2 regions of the Streptomyces tyrfis genome follow, and region 2 is predicted to be linked to the other one. Evidence: predicted binding sites of a transcription regulator. Region 2 holds the regulator's gene; the other holds the start of a gene.
The links. The regulator HrcA, encoded in region 2, represses chaperone genes, less so after heat shock. The targets are predictions, from matches to a motif close to TTNGCACTCNGNNNNNCNGAGTGCNAA.
Positions count from the first base shown of each region.

Region 1 (8,449 bases), on a different contig from region 2:
GGCCCACCCGTTCCCGGTCGTTCGTCCTGCTGGCCGCGCTGGGGCGCACCGCGCCCTCGCTCGTCCTGTCGCAGGCCGACTGCGCGGCGCTGGAACCGCTGGTCACCGACTGGTTACGCGCGGCGCCACGGAGCCGGAGATCCTGCACGCCCTCACCGACGGCCTCCCCGCCCCCGTCCATCACCCGGCGGCCCTCGTCCGCAGGCGGCTCCTCGACAAGATCCCACCCGAACGGGTCACCCCGACTCCCCCGCGCCCGGTGCTGCGCACCCTGGAATGCGGCGAGTGCCGCGCCCCCGGCAGCCAGGAGGCCCTGATCGGCGGGCTCTGCGGCCGCTGCCGGGGCAACCCCGGCGAGCAGCCCGTCACCGCCCCGCCCGGGGCCGTCCCCGCGTCCCTCGTCCGCGACCGGATGAACGAGGTCCGGGCCGCGCTCGCCCCACATCCCGAACGCCCCTCCTCGTCGCGGCCGTGACCGAAGCGGCCCCACCCGCTCCGTCCGGCCGCGCCCCGGACGCCTCCCCGCCGCAGCCGCAGCCTGGACGCCTCTCCATCGCAGCCGCAGCCTGGACGCCTCTCCATCGCAGCCGCAGCCTGGACGCCTCTCCGCCGCAGCCGTGGTCCGGTCACGCGCCACCCGGCCAGGCCGGAGCCCGGGAGCCGTTCCCCCCAGAACCGGCCCCGGACCCGGCCGCCGCGTCAGCAGTGTCCGAAACCCGCTCCCACCTGGGAGTGGTTTGTTCCGCTTCCCGAATCCGTTCGCTACTCCACGTGTTCACCATGGCACCTGTTGTAGTGAATCGGCCCAAAGGGGAAACGACCTGTGTCCGAACCGACCCGCGAGCAGATCGCCTCGGCGCTGCGGAGCAAGCCGCCCATCGCCCTGACTCCCGGCCTCCGCCTGGACGCCGAGCCGCACGGAGCGCTTCCGTTGCCGCCCAGCACCGTGTGGGACCTGCCGGGCGGGACCGCCTGGGTGTACGACGGCGAGGGGCACCGGGGGCTCGCGCGGCCCGTGATCTTCGCCGACGGTTTCAACACCGGACCGAGCAGCCTGGACTTCTTCTGGGAGGTCATGGAGTTCGGCGACTACGCGCTCATCAGCGAGCTGCGCCGCCGGGGACACGACGTCGTCCTCCTGGGATTCCACGAGCGCAGTGCGTCGATTCTGGACAATTCCCGTACCGCGCAGGCCGCGATCAGCCGCGCGATCGGGGAACGGCAGGGCGATACGCCGCTGGCCGTGGGCGGGTTCGGCATGGGCGGCCTGATCGCCCGGCACGCGCTGGCGAAGCTGGAGCGCGAGGGCGTCGACCACCGGACCGCGCTGTACTTCTCGTACGACAGCCCGCATCGCGGCGCGTGGGTGCCGCTCGCGCTCCAGGCGTTCGCGCACTACATCCGGGTGCTCGACAGCCGGTTCTCCGACCAGATCAACAGCCCGGCCGCCCGGGAGCTGCTCTGGCGGCACGTCTCGGAGTGGGACGGGACGCCTCGGCGGAGCGAGGAGCGCACCGCGTTCCTCGAAGAGATGCGGCGCGTCGGCGAGTGGCCGCGCGGGCCGCGGCTGGTGGGCGTCGCCAACGGCGTGGCGGACGGCACCGGCACCGATGTCCGGGCCGGTGAACTCGCCCTGGAGGGAAAGGGGCCGTCGGTCATCGGCACCGAGCTCTACACCCAGGTGCCGGGCGACGACGAACTCGTGGCGAACCTGCGGGTGGTGACGCTGAAGGACGACGAGGTGCACGCGTCCGGGCTCCCGTCGGTCGACGGCGCGCCCGGCGGCTCGCTGGAGGGCTTCGGCATCCTCGCCGACGGCCTCAACGCCCTCAACCCGGTCCTCGGCTTCAAGACCGACGTCCGTATCCGCTCGCACTGCTTCGTGCCGTCCGTCAGCGCCGTCGACATCCGCGACCTGGACACGGACGAGGCGCTATACGCGGACATCTCGGCCCTGCCGCCGGAGCAGAGCGGGCTCGACGCGTTCAAGCTCGCCTCCCGCAACGGCGGCCACAGTCTCGTGACTGCGGAACTCTGCGGCTGGCTCCTCGACCAGCTTCCCTGAGGGCTGCCCCGTCGCCCCCGGGCCCATGGCCGGGAAACGACGACCCCGGAAACGACGCGCGCCCCGAAGATCGACGCGGACCCCGGAAACGACGCGGGCCCCCGGGACCGGATGGTCCCGGGGGCCCGCGCTACCGCGAGGCTGTGCCGGCGGCCGGACTGCCGATCCCGGAGGATCAGAAGTCCATGTCACCGCCCGGCATGCCGCCCGGAGCGGCCGCGGCGGCCTTCTCCGGCTTGTCGGCGATGACGGCCTCGGTGGTCAGGAACAGCGCGGCGATGGACGCGGCGTTCTGCAGGGCGGAGCGCGTGACCTTCGCCGGGTCGATGATGCCCTCGGCGATCATGTCGACGTACTCGCCGGACGCGGCGTTCAGACCGTGGCCGACGGCCAGGTTGCGCACCTTCTCCACGACGACGCCGCCCTCAAGGCCGCCGTTGACGGCGATCTGCTTGAGCGGGGCCTCCAGGGCCAGCTTGACGGCGTTGGCGCCGGTCGCCTCGTCGCCCGAGAGCTCCAGCTTCTCGAAGACGGCGGACGCCTGCAGCAGGGCCACGCCACCACCGGCGACGATGCCCTCCTCGACGGCGGCCTTGGCGTTGCGCACCGCGTCCTCGATGCGGTGCTTGCGCTCCTTCAGCTCGACCTCGGTCGCGGCGCCGGCCTTGATGACGGCCACGCCGCCGGCCAGCTTCGCGAGGCGCTCCTGGAGCTTCTCGCGGTCGTAGTCCGAGTCGGAGTTCTCGATCTCGGCACGGATCTGGTTGACGCGGCCCTGGACCTGGTCGCTGTCACCGGCGCCGTCGACGATCGTCGTCTCGTCCTTGGTGATGACGACCTTGCGGGCGCGGCCGAGCAGGTCGAGACCGGCGTTCTCCAGCTTGAGGCCGACCTCCTCGGAGATGACCTGGCCACCGGTGAGGATGGCGATGTCGCCGAGCATGGCCTTGCGGCGGTCGCCGAAGCCCGGGGCCTTGACGGCGACGGACTTGAAGGTGCCGCGGATCTTGTTGACGACCAGGGTCGACAGGGCCTCGCCCTCGACGTCCTCGGCGATGATCAGCAGCGGCTTGCCGGACTGCATGACCTTCTCCAGCAGTGGCAGGAGGTCCTTCACGCTGCTGATCTTGGAGTTGACGATCAGGATGTACGGGTCGTCCAGGGACGCCTCCATACGCTCCATGTCGGTGGCGAAGTAGGCCGAGATGTAGCCCTTGTCGAAGCGCATGCCCTCGGTGAGCTCCAGCTCCAGCCCGAAGGTCTGGGACTCCTCGACGGTGATGACGCCTTCCTTGCCGACCTTGTCCATGGCCTCGGCGATGAGCTCGCCGATCTGGGTGTCGGCGGCGGAGATGGAGGCCGTGGAAGCGATCTGCTCCTTGGTCTCCACGTCCTTGGCCTGCTCCAGGAGAGCGGCGGAGACGGCCTCGACGGCCTTCTCGATACCCCGCTTGAGAGCCATCGGGTTGGCGCCCGCGGCGACGTTGCGCAGACCCTCGCGGACGAGAGCCTGGGCCAGAACGGTGGCGGTGGTCGTACCGTCGCCGGCGACGTCGTCCGTCTTCTTGGCGACCTCCTTGACCAGCTCCGCACCGATCTTCTCGTACGGGTCCTCCAGCTCGATCTCCTTGGCGATGGACACGCCATCGTTGGTGATCGTGGGGGCGCCCCACTTCTTCTCAAGGACGACGTTGCGACCCTTGGGGCCAAGGGTGACCTTGACGGCGTCAGCGAGCTGGTTCATGCCGCGCTCGAGACCGCGCCGGGCCTCCTCGTCGAACGCGATGATCTTGGCCATGTGAAGTGGTCCTCCCGGACAGGGGTGGATTTTCTCCGGACCGAGTGGCGCCCGCGACGGACGGCCTGCGTACCCAGCGGTTCCTTGCCCCACCGGGCTCGCGGGCCTCACCGGCCCGGCCCAAGTTCTGTCACTCTCACCCGGAGAGTGCTAACGCCAATGATTAGCACTCGACCCCGTCGAGTGCAAGCGTCTCCCTCGGGATGTGGACAACCGCCGACGCCCGCGGCGCACCGGCAACGGCAGCCGGGGGACACCGGGCCCGGCGGACCCGGGGACCGGAGCCGGGAACCGGAGCCCGGGACCGGAGCCGGGGGCCGAGGCCCGGGAACGCCCCCGCGGCCGGGGCGCCGGGAGACGCACGGAGGGCCCGCCCCCGGTCCATCCCGGGGTGCGGGCCCTCCGTACGTGAGCGGTGTCTTCGGTGGCCGACCGCGCCGAACTCAGCCGACGGCGAGCTTGACCATGTCCGCCTGCGGCCCCTTCTGGCCCTGCGAGATCTCGAACTCAACTCGCTGACCCTCTTCGAGGGTGCGGTAGCCGTCCATCTGGATCGCGCTGTAGTGGACGAAAACATCCGCACCACCGTCGACCGCGATGAAGCCGTACCCCTTCTCCGCGTTGAACCACTTGACGGTGCCCTGAGCCATGCCTAACTCCCCTATTACTGGCCCTTGCGCAGGACCGCACTTCGCGGACCCGGGTCAGAACTCACCCTCCGACAGGAGAGGGTGTGTGCGCCGGAACGCGTCGACCGCGGCCGAATGTATCTGCCCAACTGCCCTCTGCAACAGGTCAATCGGACGAGAATTCCGGGCAGCACCGATCGCCCGGACCGGAGGAATTCACAGGATTCCGGGGCAAGTCGGGCCGGGCAAAGACGACTTATGGCGCATGAAGATCGCACACTTTGGCCACTTCTTATCGTGGCCAGGCGCATTCTCATTGGCGGGCGGCACGTGAAGTTGGGGGGACTTCCCCCACTCTACCGCGCTCAACCATGCAGAATTGCCCCCTCCGCTTTCTCGCGGAGAGGGCAATTCGGATAACGCCGCGGCGCCGGCGGCGGCCGGCGGACGGTGGGGATCCGTCGGCGGGCGGCCGCCGCGCGGGGAGCCTTCGGACCGTCAGCAGCCGCCCGCGACGGCGGGGATGATCGAGATCCCGGCGCCGTCCGGGGTCGCCGTCTCCAGGCCGTCCTCGAAGCGCACGTCGTCGTCGTTCACGTACACGTTCACGAAGCGGCGCAGCTTGCCCTGGTCGTCCAGGACGCGGGCGGCGATGCCCGGGTGGTTCGCCTCCAGGGACTCGATGACCTGGGAGAGGGTCGCGCCCTCGGCCGGGACCTCGGACCGGCCGCCCGTGTAGGTGCGGAGGATGGTGGGGATACGGACCTTGACGCTCATGATGGGTGTGCCTTTCTTCGGTCGCGGTGGGGATCAGGCGGTGGCGAGGCCGGCGGCGCGGAACGCGTCCAGGCTGGGGCGGATCGTCGCGGTCGCCTGCGAGGTGGCGGCCACCGCGTCCAGGGTCTTGAGGCCGTCGCCGGTGTTGAGGACGACGGTGGTCAGCGACGGGTCGAGCACCCCGTCCTCGATCAGCTTCTTCGTGACGCCGACCGTCACCCCGCCCGCCGTCTCGGCGAAGATGCCCTCGGTGCGGGCCAGCAGCTTGATCGCGTCGACGATCTGGTCGTCGTTCACGTCCTCGACCGCGCCCCCGGTGCGGCGGGCGATGTCCAGGACGTACGGGCCGTCGGCCGGGTTGCCGATCGCCAGGGACTTGGCGATGGTGTCCGGCTTCTGCGGCCGGACGACGTCGAGGCCCGCCTTGAACGCGGTGGAGACCGGGGAGCAGCCCTCGGCCTGCGCGCCGAAGATCTTGTACGGCCTGTCCTCGACCAGGCCCAGCCTGACCAGCTCCTGAAGGCCCTTGTCGATCTTCGTGAGCTGCGAGCCGGACGCGATCGGGATGACGATCTGGTCGGGCAGCCGCCAGCCGAGCTGCTCGCAGATCTCGTACGCCAGGGTCTTGGAGCCCTCGCCGTAGTACGGGCGCAGGTTGACGTTGACGAAGCCCCAGCCCTCGCCGAGCGGGTCGCCGATGAGCTCCGAGCAGAAGCGGTTGACGTCGTCGTAGTTGCCCTCGATGCCGACCAGCTCGCCGCCGTACACCGCGGCCATGACGACCTTGCCCTGCTCCAGGTCGTGCGGGATGAACACGCAGGAGCGGAAGCCTGCGCGGGCGGCGGCGGCACCCACCGCGCCGGCCAGGTTGCCGGTGGAGGAGCAGGAGAGGGTGGTGAAGCCGAAGGCGCGGGCGGCCTCGACGGCGATGGCGACGACGCGGTCCTTGAAGGAGTGCGTCGGGTTGCCGGAGTCGTCCTTGACGTACAGGCCGCCGGTGACGCCCAGCTCGCGGGCGAGGTTGTCGGCCTTGACCAGCTTGGTGAAGCCGGGGTTGAGATTGGGCTTGTCCGCGACGTCGGCGGGCACCGGCAGCAGCGGGGCGTAACGCCAGATGCTGTTCGGCCCGGCCTCGATGCGCTTCCTCAGCTCCTCCGGGGAACCGGTCGGCAGGTCGTACGCCACTTCGAGCGGCCCGAAACAGGAGACGCAGGCGAAGATCGGCCCGAGCGGGAAACGCTCGCCGCACTCGCGGCAGGAGAGCGCCGCGGCGGGTCCGAGGTCGACGGAGGCGGAGGCGCCGGAAGCGGCGTCGGCGGAAGAAGCGGTGTTCGCTGAAGCGGTCGCAGCGGTCTGCACGGCCATGATGGCGGAGGCCCTTTCTCCTCATCTTTCCCGTGACGCGTTTCGCCACGAGCCGGAATTGGCACCTTCCCCACCGTGACCTCGCGGTCGGCAGGAGGGTTGCCGGGACTTCAACGGGCCGTTCCCTCTGTCCCTCTGGATGAGCGCTATGGCACTGGAGGCGTGCTCCAGGCGTTTGTCGGCGGACCGACCCCGGCATGTGACCGGCGTCCGCGTTGTTCAAGACTGTAACCGAAGTACGGGACCGCCGAGACAGTGGTCCGAACCGCGAGATTGATCACATACAGGGAGTGCCGAGCGTGCTGGAAGAGGTCGAACGCTGGCTGACCAGGCGTTCCTGGTCGGTCGCCGACCGCCCGCTGGACCGCCTCCTGGCCGCCAAGGCGAGGGACCCGAGGCGCGGGAGCGTGAGCGTCGTCCTGCCGGCGCTGAACGAGGAGGCGACGGTCGGCGATATCGTCGCGACGATCCGGCGCGAGCTGATGGAGAAGGCCCCGCTGGTCGACGAGCTCGTGGTGATCGACTCCGGTTCCACCGACGCCACCGCGAAGGCCGCCCGGGAGGCGGGCGCCCGGGTGGTGCACCGGGACGAGATACTCCCCCGGATGCCCGCCGTGCCCGGCAAGGGCGAGGTGCTGTGGCGGTCGCTCCTGGTGACCAGCGGGGACATCGTCTGCTTCGTCGACGCCGATCTGCGGGACTTCTCGGCGGACTTCGTCTCCGGCATCGTCGGCCCGCTGCTGACCGACCCGGACCTGCGGTTCGTCAAGGCGATGTACGACCGGCCGTTCGGGGACGCGCCCGGTGAGCCCGGCTCCGGCGGGGCCGCGGGCCAGGGAGGACGGGTCACGGAGCTGGTCGCCCGGCCGCTGCTCAACCTGCACTGGCCCCGGCTGGCCGGATTCGTGCAGCCGCTGGGCGGCGAGTACGCGGCGCGCCGCTCCCTGCTCGAACAGCTGCCCTTCCCCGTCGGGTACGGGGTGGAGCTGGGCCTGCTCGTCGACGCGCTGCACACGGTGGGGCTGGACGCGCTGGCCCAGGTCGACGTGGGGGTGCGCAGGCACCGCCACCAGGACGGGCAGGCGCTGGGCCGGATGGCGGCGGCGATCTACCGGACCGCCCAGCTCCGGCTGTCCCGGGGGCATCTGGTGCGCCCCGAGCTGACCCAGTTCGAGCGCGGCGAGGACGGCTTCGTGCCGCGCACCCACGCGGTGGACACGGAGGAGCGGCCGCCGATGCGCGAGATCGAGGAGTACGTCGCCCGGCGCGCGGCATGACGTGACCGGGCGTCGCGGCATGACGTGCCCCGGTGCGCGGCGTGACGTGACCGGCGTCGGCGCGTGGGCCGGAGCGCGGCGTGACGTGACCGGCGTCGGCGCGTGGGCCGGGGCGCGATGTGCCGTGATCGGGCGCAGGCGCGTGGGCCGGGGCGAACGTGCGGGGGTACGCGGCGGACGCGCCGCGTGACAGGGCCGCGCCCCGGCGTGCGCCCGGGGCCCGCGGTCCGGGGACGGCCGACTTCGCACGTTTGGGCGGTTCGCGATCGGGCTAGATTCCGCAACATGGTCTCCGAGCACGAAGCCCCGTCCGAAGCCCGGTCCCAGACCCGGTCCGGGACCGGGGACGCCGTCCGGTCCGCCGGGGACGCGTCCGTACCGCCGTCGTCCTCCGCCCAGGTCCTCGTCGCGTCGAACCGGGGCCCCGTGTCGTACACCCTGGAGACGGACGGCTCGCTGGAGGCGAGGCGCGGCGGGGGCGGGCTGGTCTCCGGGCTGAGCGCCGTCGAGGACAAGCTGTGGGTGTGCGCCGCGCTGG
Region 1 is NZ_JBAGJZ010000011.1:18,337-26,785, forward strand. Features, by position in the region: partial or broken gene WA762_RS10780 (hypothetical protein) at 1-475, shown strand, start outside; gene WA762_RS10785 (esterase/lipase family protein) at 824-2,065, shown strand; gene groL (chaperonin GroEL) at 2,241-3,863, opposite strand; gene WA762_RS10795 (cold-shock protein) at 4,307-4,513, opposite strand; gene WA762_RS10800 (ubiquitin-like small modifier protein 1) at 4,991-5,269, opposite strand; gene thrC (threonine synthase) at 5,303-6,634, opposite strand; SAM riboswitch class I at 6,653-6,780, opposite strand; gene WA762_RS10810 (glucosyl-3-phosphoglycerate synthase) at 6,934-7,911, shown strand; gene WA762_RS10815 (alpha,alpha-trehalose-phosphate synthase (UDP-forming)) at 8,197-8,449, shown strand, end outside.
Region 1: the regulator HrcA is predicted to act here: its motif matches at 4,027-4,053, upstream of groL (chaperonin GroEL).

Region 2 (8,449 bases):
TGTACGGCATGGTATCGGGGCGCCCGGGACCGCCCGCGGGGCCGGTGCGGTCGCGGGCGGTCCGGTGCGACGGACCGGCGGCCGGACCGTGTGCACGGTCCGGCGGGGAGCGCTACTCCCCCGGCCGCCGGGGCGCGCGCTTGGCCGGGGTCTCGGCCAGTGACGCCAGCGCGAGCCGGATCGCCTCGTCCAGCTGCGGGTCGCGTCCCGCCGCGTGGTCCTGCGGCGTCGTCACGACCTCGACGTCGGGGTCGACCCCATGGTTCTCCACGCCCCAGCCGAGGTTCTCGAACCAGAAGGCGTACTTGGGCTGGGTGACCAGCGTCCCGTCGACGAGGGTGTACCGGCTGTCGATGCCGACCACGCCGCCCCAGGTGCGGACGCCGACCACCGGACCGATGCCCAGCGCCTTGATCGCGGCGTTCACGATGTCGCCGTCCGAGCCGGAGAACTCGTTGGCGACGGCGACCACCGGACCGCGCGGCGCGTCCCCGGGGTAGCTGTACGGCTGCATGTCGCGCGGCACGTCCCAGCCGACGATGCGCCGGGCGAGCTTCTCCACGATCAGCTGGGAGGTATGGCCGCCGCGGTTCTCCCGGACGTCCACGATCAGCCCCTCGCGGGCCACCTCCACGCGCAGGTCGCGGTGGAGCTGCGCCCAGCCCGAGCCGACCATGTCGGGGACGTGGAGGTAGCCGAGGCGTCCGCCGGACCGCTCGTGGACGTACGCCCGGCGGTCGGCGACCCAGGCGTGGTAGCGCAGCGCCTCCTCGTCGGCGACGGGCACCACGACGACATGGCGCGGGTCGCCGCCGTCCACCGGGGAGACGGTGAGCTCGACCGGCTTGCCGGCCGAGCCGGTGAGCAGCGGTCCGGGCCCGGTCAGGGGGTCGACCGGGCACCCGTCGACGGCCAGGACCGTGTCCCCGGCGCGCACCGCGACCCCGGGGGCGGCGAGCGGCGAGCGGGCCCGCGGGTCGGAGGTCTCGGACGGCAGGACGCGGTCGATCCGCCAGCCGCCCTCGTCCGTACGGGAGATGTCCGCGCCCAGCAGCCCCTGGCGGGTGGCCTCGTCGCGCCACCAGCCGGGGGGCGTCACATAGGCGTGCGAGGTGCCGAGTTCGCCCTGCACCTCCCACAGCAGGTCCATCAGGTCGTCGTGGGTGGCGACGCGCTCCAGCACCGGGCGGTAGCGGTCGAGGACCCCGTCCCAGTCGACGCCGCCCATGTCGGGGCGCCAGAAGTTGTCCCGCATGATGCGCCCGGCCTCGTCGTACATCTGGCGCCATTCGGCGGCCGGGTCGAGGGTGCGGCGGATCCGGGAGAGGTCGACGGTGACGGCGTTGTCGCCGTCGTGGTCGTCGTCCCCGGCCGGGACCCGGCTGTCGGACGGCACGACGCGCAGCTTGCCCCGGGTGTGCAGGACCAGGCGCCGGCCGTCGCCGCTGACCGCGAAACCGCTGACGTCGGAGGCGAGTTCCTCGCAGTGCGGCTTCTCCAGGTCGTACCGCTCCAGGACGGTCTCGGGCTCCCGGGAGTCGGGGGTGGCGCCGCTGGTGCCGAGCACCCCGGTCACCGGGTGGCTCAGCCAGAGCAGCCCGTCCTTCGCGGCGCGCAGCGAGGAGTACCGGCCCGCTTCGACGGGCACCGGCACGATCCGGTCGGCGAGCCCTTCGAGGTCGATGCGGGTCACGGGCAGCGCGGTCGGGTTGTCCTCGCCGTCCCCGCCGCCCTTCTCCTTCTCGGCCGGGCGGCCGTGGCGCTGCGGCCCGAACGGGGAGGGCGTGGTGGCGGCGAGCGTCATCAGGTACGGGCGGCAGGCGCCGATGAACGCCAGGTCGAAGACGTGGGCGTCGTAGACCGGGTCGAAGGAGCGCTCGGAGAGGAACGCCAGGTGCTTGCCGTCGGTGGTGAACGCGGGGGCGAAGTCGCGGAAGCGGAGCGGGGTGGCCTCGGCCACCGACAGGTCGGCGAGGTGCGCCAGCTTGAGCTGCCGGAGCGGATCGGGTCCGGGGTGCGACCAGGCGAGCCAGCTGGAGTCGGGCGAGAAGACCAGGCCGGAGGCGTCGCCGTGTTCGCTGCGGTCCACCTCGTGGACCTCGCCGCTCTCCCGCTCGACGACCAGCACCCGCCCGTCGTGGGCGGCGACGGCGAACCGGCTGCCGTCCGGCGCGGCGGCGAGGCGGAGGACCCTGCCGAGGCGGCCCGCGGCGAGGCGGCGGGGCACCGCGCCGGGTGCGGCGCCGGTGGCGGGGGCGCACTCCAGGGCGTCCTCGCCCTCGGCGTCGGTGACCCAGACGACGTGCTGCTCGCCCTCGGCCTGGAAGGTGCGGGGCATCCGGGCCCGGACACCGGGTTCGGCGGCGAGGGCGCGGACCGGGCCGTCGCGGTGGGTGACCCAGTGGACGGCGCCCCGGGTGGCGACCGCGCTGCCGCGTCCGGTGCGGTCGGGGGACGCGGTCTCCAGGTGGCCGCCGGCGTGCACCGGGTGCGGCTGGAGGTCGGCGCGCTGGCCGCCGAGCCGGATGTCGAGGCGGCGCGGCTCGGCCCCCTCCAGGTCGTCCAGGAGCCGGAGCTCGCCGGCCGAGGCGTAGCAGACGCGGGTGCCGTCGGTGGTGGCGTGGCGGGCGTAGAAGCCGTCGACGCCGGTGTGGCGGCGCAGGTCCGAGCCGTCGGGGAGGGAGGAGTAGACGGCGCCGACGCCCTCGTGGTCGGAGAGGAACGCGATGCGCTCGCCCACCCACATCGGGGCCTCGATGTTGCCGTCGAGGTCCGCGTGGATCCGTATGAACTCCGCCGGTCCGTCGGCCGTTTCCGGCCGCTCGTCCCGTTCGATCCACAACTTGCCCGCGGTGCCGCCCCGGTAGCGCTTCCAGGCGGCGGCCTCGCGCCCCATGGTGGCCGAGAGCAGCAGGACCCGTCCGCCGGGCCCGTACGCGACGGAGCCGACCGGTCCGTACGGGAGGGTCCGGGCGGGTCCTCCGTCGACCGGAACGGCCCTGGCCCAGCTGCGGCGCAGCGACGCCTGCCCATGGGTGCTGATGGCCAGGACGTCGCCCTCCGGCGTCCAGCCCCGCACGGAGGTACGGGCGTCGCCCCAGTAGGTGAGTCGCCGGGAGGGGCCGCCGTCGACGGGTGCGACGTGCACCTCGGGGGCCCCGTCCCGGGTGGAGGTCCAGGCGATGCGGGTTCCGTCCGGGGATATCCGCGGCTGGGTGACGGGCCGGTTGTCGGCGCTGACGCGCCAGGCGCGGCCGCCGTCCAGCGGTGCCAGCCAGACGTCGTCCTCGGCGGTGAAGGCGATCAGATCGCCCTGGACATGGGGGTATCGGAGGTAGGCAGACTGCGTCACACCGATCACCCTAGGCCGCGGGCGTGTCCCGCGGTACCGGGTTGGCCGGAGTCCGTCGGACGCCCGAGGCCGCGGCGCTCACTTGTCCCAGGGCGTTTCGGTCACCGTGACGGTGACGGTGACGGCGGGCCGGGCGCCGCCGTGGCCGATGTCCCGGGGCGGGCGGGCCACGCCGAACGTCGGCCGGGCGTGGCAGTCGCCGAGCACATCCGTCCGGAACACGTCCCTGCCGCCGGCCCGCGCGGTCAGGTCGCCGCGCACGCACCGCCCGTCGAGCGCCTGGGTCACGCTGCCGCTGATCGTGACGTCCTGGCCGTCGGCGGTCCTCCCGGTGCAGTCGACGTGCCCGGAGCGGGGCGCGGAGAAGGCGGGCGAGGCGTTCGCCGCCCCGCCCCCCGGGACGCCGTCGACGCCGGCCGAGCAGCTCAGCCAGCGGACGTCGACGCCGTTGCTCCGCAGGGCGCTGGTGCCGGTGCGGTCGGTGGTGACGGCGATGGACGCGGAGTTCAGGCCACCTGCCGGGTCACAGGCGACGATCCCGGCGACCGCCGCGCCCGTGAGCGCGGACGCGGCCAGAAAACGACGGATTCCATGGCGGCGCCATGCCCTTGTTGTCCCCATACGGGCAGCTTCTCACCGTTCTCCCGTGGGACGGTAGACGGCTTGCGGGCGACTTCGGGGGTGGTACCGGCGCGCGGGAGGGCGCTCACGCCCAGCGGCCGGTGCGCCCCATCAGCAGGGCCGTCGCCGCGGTGCCGGCGGTGGAGGTGCGCAGCACGCTCGCGCCGAGGCGGCAGACGCGGGCGCCGGCCTCGGTGAAGACGGCGAGCTCGTCCGGCGAGACACCGCCCTCGGGGCCGACGACGAGCACGATCTCGCCCTGGGCGGGGAGTTGCACGGCGGCCAGCGGTTCGCCGGCGTAGTCGCGGTCCTCGTGCAGGACGGCGGCGAAGCCGGCCGTGCCCAGGAGCGCGGCGACCTGTTTGGTCGTCAGCGTGTCGGCCACCTCGGGGAAGCGCACCCGGCGCGACTGCTTGCCCGCCTCCCGGGCGGTGTTGCGCCATTTCGCGAGGGACTTGAGGCCGCGCTCGCCCTTCCACTGGGTGATGCAGCGGGAGGCCTGCCAGGGCACGATCACGTCGACGCCGGTCTCCGTCATCGTCTCCACGGCGACCTCGCCCCGGTCGCCCTTGGGCAGGGCCTGGACGACGGTGATCCGGGGCTCCGGCCGGGGTTCCTCGTGGACGCCGGACAGGTCGGTGACGAGGAGCCGGTCCTTGCCCTCGGCGGCGCCGACGACGCCTTCGGCCCAGTGTCCCTGGCCGTCCGTCAGCACGACGTCCTCGCCGGGCCGCAGCCGCTTCACCGAGACGGCGTGCCGTCCCTCGGGCCCGTCCAGGACGAACTCGGGCCCCTCGGGGACCCGTTCGACGACGAAGACCGGTGCGGTCACCGCGCCCTCCCCGCGTCCAGTGCCGTCCGGGCGGCGTCCAGTTCCTCGACGAGCAGGTCGACCAGGCGTCCGGCGGCCAGCTCGCGGGCCATCCGGTGGCCCTGCCCGGCCCACAGGGCCATGCCCTGGGCGTCCCCGGACGCGGCCGCCGCCTTGCGCAGTCCGGCGGTCAGGTAGTGGATCTGGGGGTAGGCGGCGGGGGCGTACGGCCCGTGCTCGCGGATGAAGCGGTTGACCAGGCCGCGGGCGGGGCGGCCGGAGAACGCCCGGGTCAGGGCGGTCCCCGCGAACAGCGGGTTGGTCAGCGCCTGCTTGTGCAGCGGGTTCGCCCCGGACTCGGGGCAGACCAGGAACGCCGTGCCCAGCTGCGCCGCCTGCGCGCCCACGGCGAGCACGGCGGCGATCTGGGAGCCGCGCATCAGCCCGCCCGCGGCGACGATCGGCAGGTCCACGGTCTCGCGGACCTGCGCCACCAGGGAGAGCAGGCCGATGCCGGTGCCGTCGGCCAGCGGGTCGTCGCGGTGGGTGGACTGGTGGCCGCCCGCCTCCACGCCCTGGACGCAGACCGCGTCGGCGCCCGCCCAGCGGGCGGCCTGGGCCTCCTCGGGCGTGGTCACGGTGACGACGGTGTACGTGCCGACGCCGGCGAGCGCGTCGAGGGTGTCGCGGGTCGGGCAGCCGAAGGTGAACGAGACGGCCGGCACCGGGTCGTCCAGCAGGACGGCGAGCTTGGCCTCGTAGCCGTCGTCGCCGCCGACGGCGTCCGGGTCGCCCAGCGGCGTCTCGTACCAGGCGGCCTCGCCGGCGAGCTGGTGCCGGTACACGTCGACGGCGCCCGGGTCGGCGAGGGCGGGCTGCGGCATGAAGAGATTGACGCCGAAGGGCCGCCCGGTCAGCGCGCGCAGCTGCTTGATCTCGTGGTACATGCCGTCGGCCGTCTTGTATCCGGCGGCGAGGAAGCCCAGTCCCCCGGCCTCCGAGACGGCGGCGGCGAGTTGCGGCCCGGAGGCGCCGCCCGCCATCGGGGCCTGCACGATCGGATACCGGCAGAGATCGGTCAACACGGATGACATGACCGCATCGTGTCACGTCCGGCACGCCCCCGCGTGCGCGGCCTGCGGTCCGGTCGGCCGCCGGCCGCGGCGCGGGCCCGTCGAGCGGGCCGGCCCCGCGGCCGGGCAGTGGTGCGTCGCGGCCGGTCAGCGGCCGTTGAAGGCGTCCTTCAGCCGGGAGAACAGGCCCTGCTGGCCGGGCTGGAACTGGCCGGTGGGCCGTTCCTCGCCGCGCATCTTCGCCAGCTCGCGCAGGAGCCGCTCCTGCTCCGCGTCGAGCTTCGTCGGGGTCATCACCTCGACGTGCACGACCAGGTCGCCGCGTCCGCCGCCTCTCAGATGGGTGATGCCGCGTCCGTGCAGCGGGACCGACTGGCCGGACTGGGTGCCGGGCCGGATGTCGACCTCCTCCAGGCCGTCGAGCGTCTCCAGCGGCACCTTGGTGCCGAGCGCGCCCGCCGTCATGGGGATGGTGACGGTGCAGTGCAGGTCGTCGCCGCGGCGCTGGAACACCGGGTGCGCCAGCTCGTGGATCTCCACGTACAGGTCGCCGGCCGGGCCGCCGCCGGGGCCGACCTCGCCCTCGCCCGCGAGCTGGATGCGGGTGCCGTTGTCGACGCCGGCGGGGATCTTCACGGTGAGCGTGCGGCGCGACCGGATGCGGCCGTCCCCGGCGCACTCCGGGCAGGGGGTCGGCACGACCGTGCCGAAGCCCTGGCACTGCGGGCAGGGCCGCGAGGTCATGACCTGGCCCAGGAAGGACCGGGTGACCTGGGAGACCTCGCCGCGGCCGCGGCACATGTCACAGGTCTGGGCGGAGGTGCCGGGGGCGGCGCCCTCCCCGCTGCACGTGGTGCAGACGACGGCCGTGTCGACCTGGATGTCCTTGGTGGTGCCGAACGCGGCCTCCGCGAGGTCGACCTCCAGCCGGATCATGGCGTCCTGGCCGCGCCGGGTGCGCGAGCGGGGCCCGCGCTGCGACGAGGTTCCGAAGAACGCGTCCATGATGTCGGAGAAGTTGCCGAAGCCGCCCTGTCCGAAGCCGCCCGCGCCGCCACCGCCGCCGGAGGCGGAGAGCGGGTCGCCGCCGAGGTCGTAGACCTGCTTCTTCTGCGGGTCCGACAGCACCTCGTAGGCGGCGTTGATCTCCTTGAACCGCTCCTGGGTCTTCGGATCGGGATTCACATCCGGGTGCAGCTCGCGGGCGAGCCTCCGGAATGCCTTCTTGATCTCGTCCTGGGACGCGTCGCGGCGTACGCCGAGTACGGCGTAGTAGTCGGTGGCCACTTACGACTCCGCCAGGATCTGTCCGACGTAACGTGCCACTGCGCGTACCGCTCCCATCGTTCCGGGGTAGTCCATGCGGGTCGGTCCGACCACGCCGAGTTTGGCGACCGCCTCGCCGCCAGAACCGTAGCCGACTGTGACGACGGACGTGGAGTTGAGCCCTTCGTGGGCGTTCTCGTGCCCGATGCGTACGGTCATGCCCGAGTCCGTGGCCTCGCCGAGCAGCTTCAGCAGCACGACCTGTTCCTCCAGCGCCTCCAGCACCGGCCGGATCATCACGGGGAAGTCGTGCCCGAAGCGGGTGAGGTTGGAGGTGCCGCCGATCATCAGGCGCTCCTCCGTGTCCTCGACCAGGGTTTCGAGCAGGGTGGAGAGCACGGTGGACACGGTCCCCCGGTCCTCGCTCTCGAAGGATTCCGGCAGGTCCTGCACCAGGTGCGGGACGTCCGAGAAGCGCCGTCCGACGACCCGGCTGTTGAGACGGGCCCGCAGGTCGGCGAGGACCGTCTCGCCCAGCGGGGCGGGGCAGTCGATCATGCGCTGTTCGACCCGGCCGGTGTCCGTGATCAGCACGAGCATCAGCCGGGCGGGCGCCAGCGACAGCAGTTCCACGTGCCGCACCGTCGAACGGGTCAGCGAGGGGTACTGCACGATGGCGACCTGCCGGGTCAGCTGCGCGAGCAGCCGCACGGTGCGGCTGACCACGTCGTCGAGGTCGACCGCGCCGTCCAGGAAGTGATGGATGGCGCGGCGCTCCGGCGACGAGAGCGGCTTGACGCCCGCGAGCCGGTCCACGAAGAGCCGGTAGCCCTTGTCCGTCGGGATGCGTCCGGCGCTGGTATGGGGCTGGGCGATGAAGCCCTCGTCCTCCAGCACCGCCATGTCGTTGCGCACGGTGGCCGGGGAGACCCCCAGCTTGTGCCGCTCGGTGAGCGCCTTGGACCCGACGGGCTCCTCGGTGCCCACGTAGTCCTGGACGATGGCGCGCAGCACTTCGAGTCTGCGTTCGCTGAGCATCGCGCGCACCTCCAGTAGGTGGTTTCGACGGCGTTCCCGGCCGTGCCCGGTTCCTTCCCCGGGAACCGCCTGGCACTCTGTCGGCGCGAGTGCCAGCAATCCCCCGGTCAGTGTACGGCGGCCGACCGGGGACCTAGCAAGGGCGACCGGCCGCGGTCGCGGGACCGCACGGCCGCTGCCGATAGCGTTGCGGCATGGACGCCTGTTGGGAAGAGTTCGGCTGGGAGCGACTCGGTCACGGTCTGGGCCGGCGCCGCCTTCCCGGGTGGGACGCGACCGTCGCGCTGG
Region 2 is NZ_JBAGJZ010000022.1:52,719-61,167, reverse strand. Features, by position in the region: gene WA762_RS18535 (S41 family peptidase) at 113-3,352, opposite strand; gene WA762_RS18530 (hypothetical protein) at 3,431-3,973, opposite strand; gene WA762_RS18525 (16S rRNA (uracil(1498)-N(3))-methyltransferase) at 4,059-4,805, opposite strand; gene WA762_RS18520 (nitronate monooxygenase) at 4,802-5,878, opposite strand; gene dnaJ (molecular chaperone DnaJ) at 6,005-7,144, opposite strand; gene hrcA (heat-inducible transcriptional repressor HrcA) at 7,145-8,161, opposite strand; gene WA762_RS18505 (MBL fold metallo-hydrolase) at 8,356-8,449, shown strand, end outside.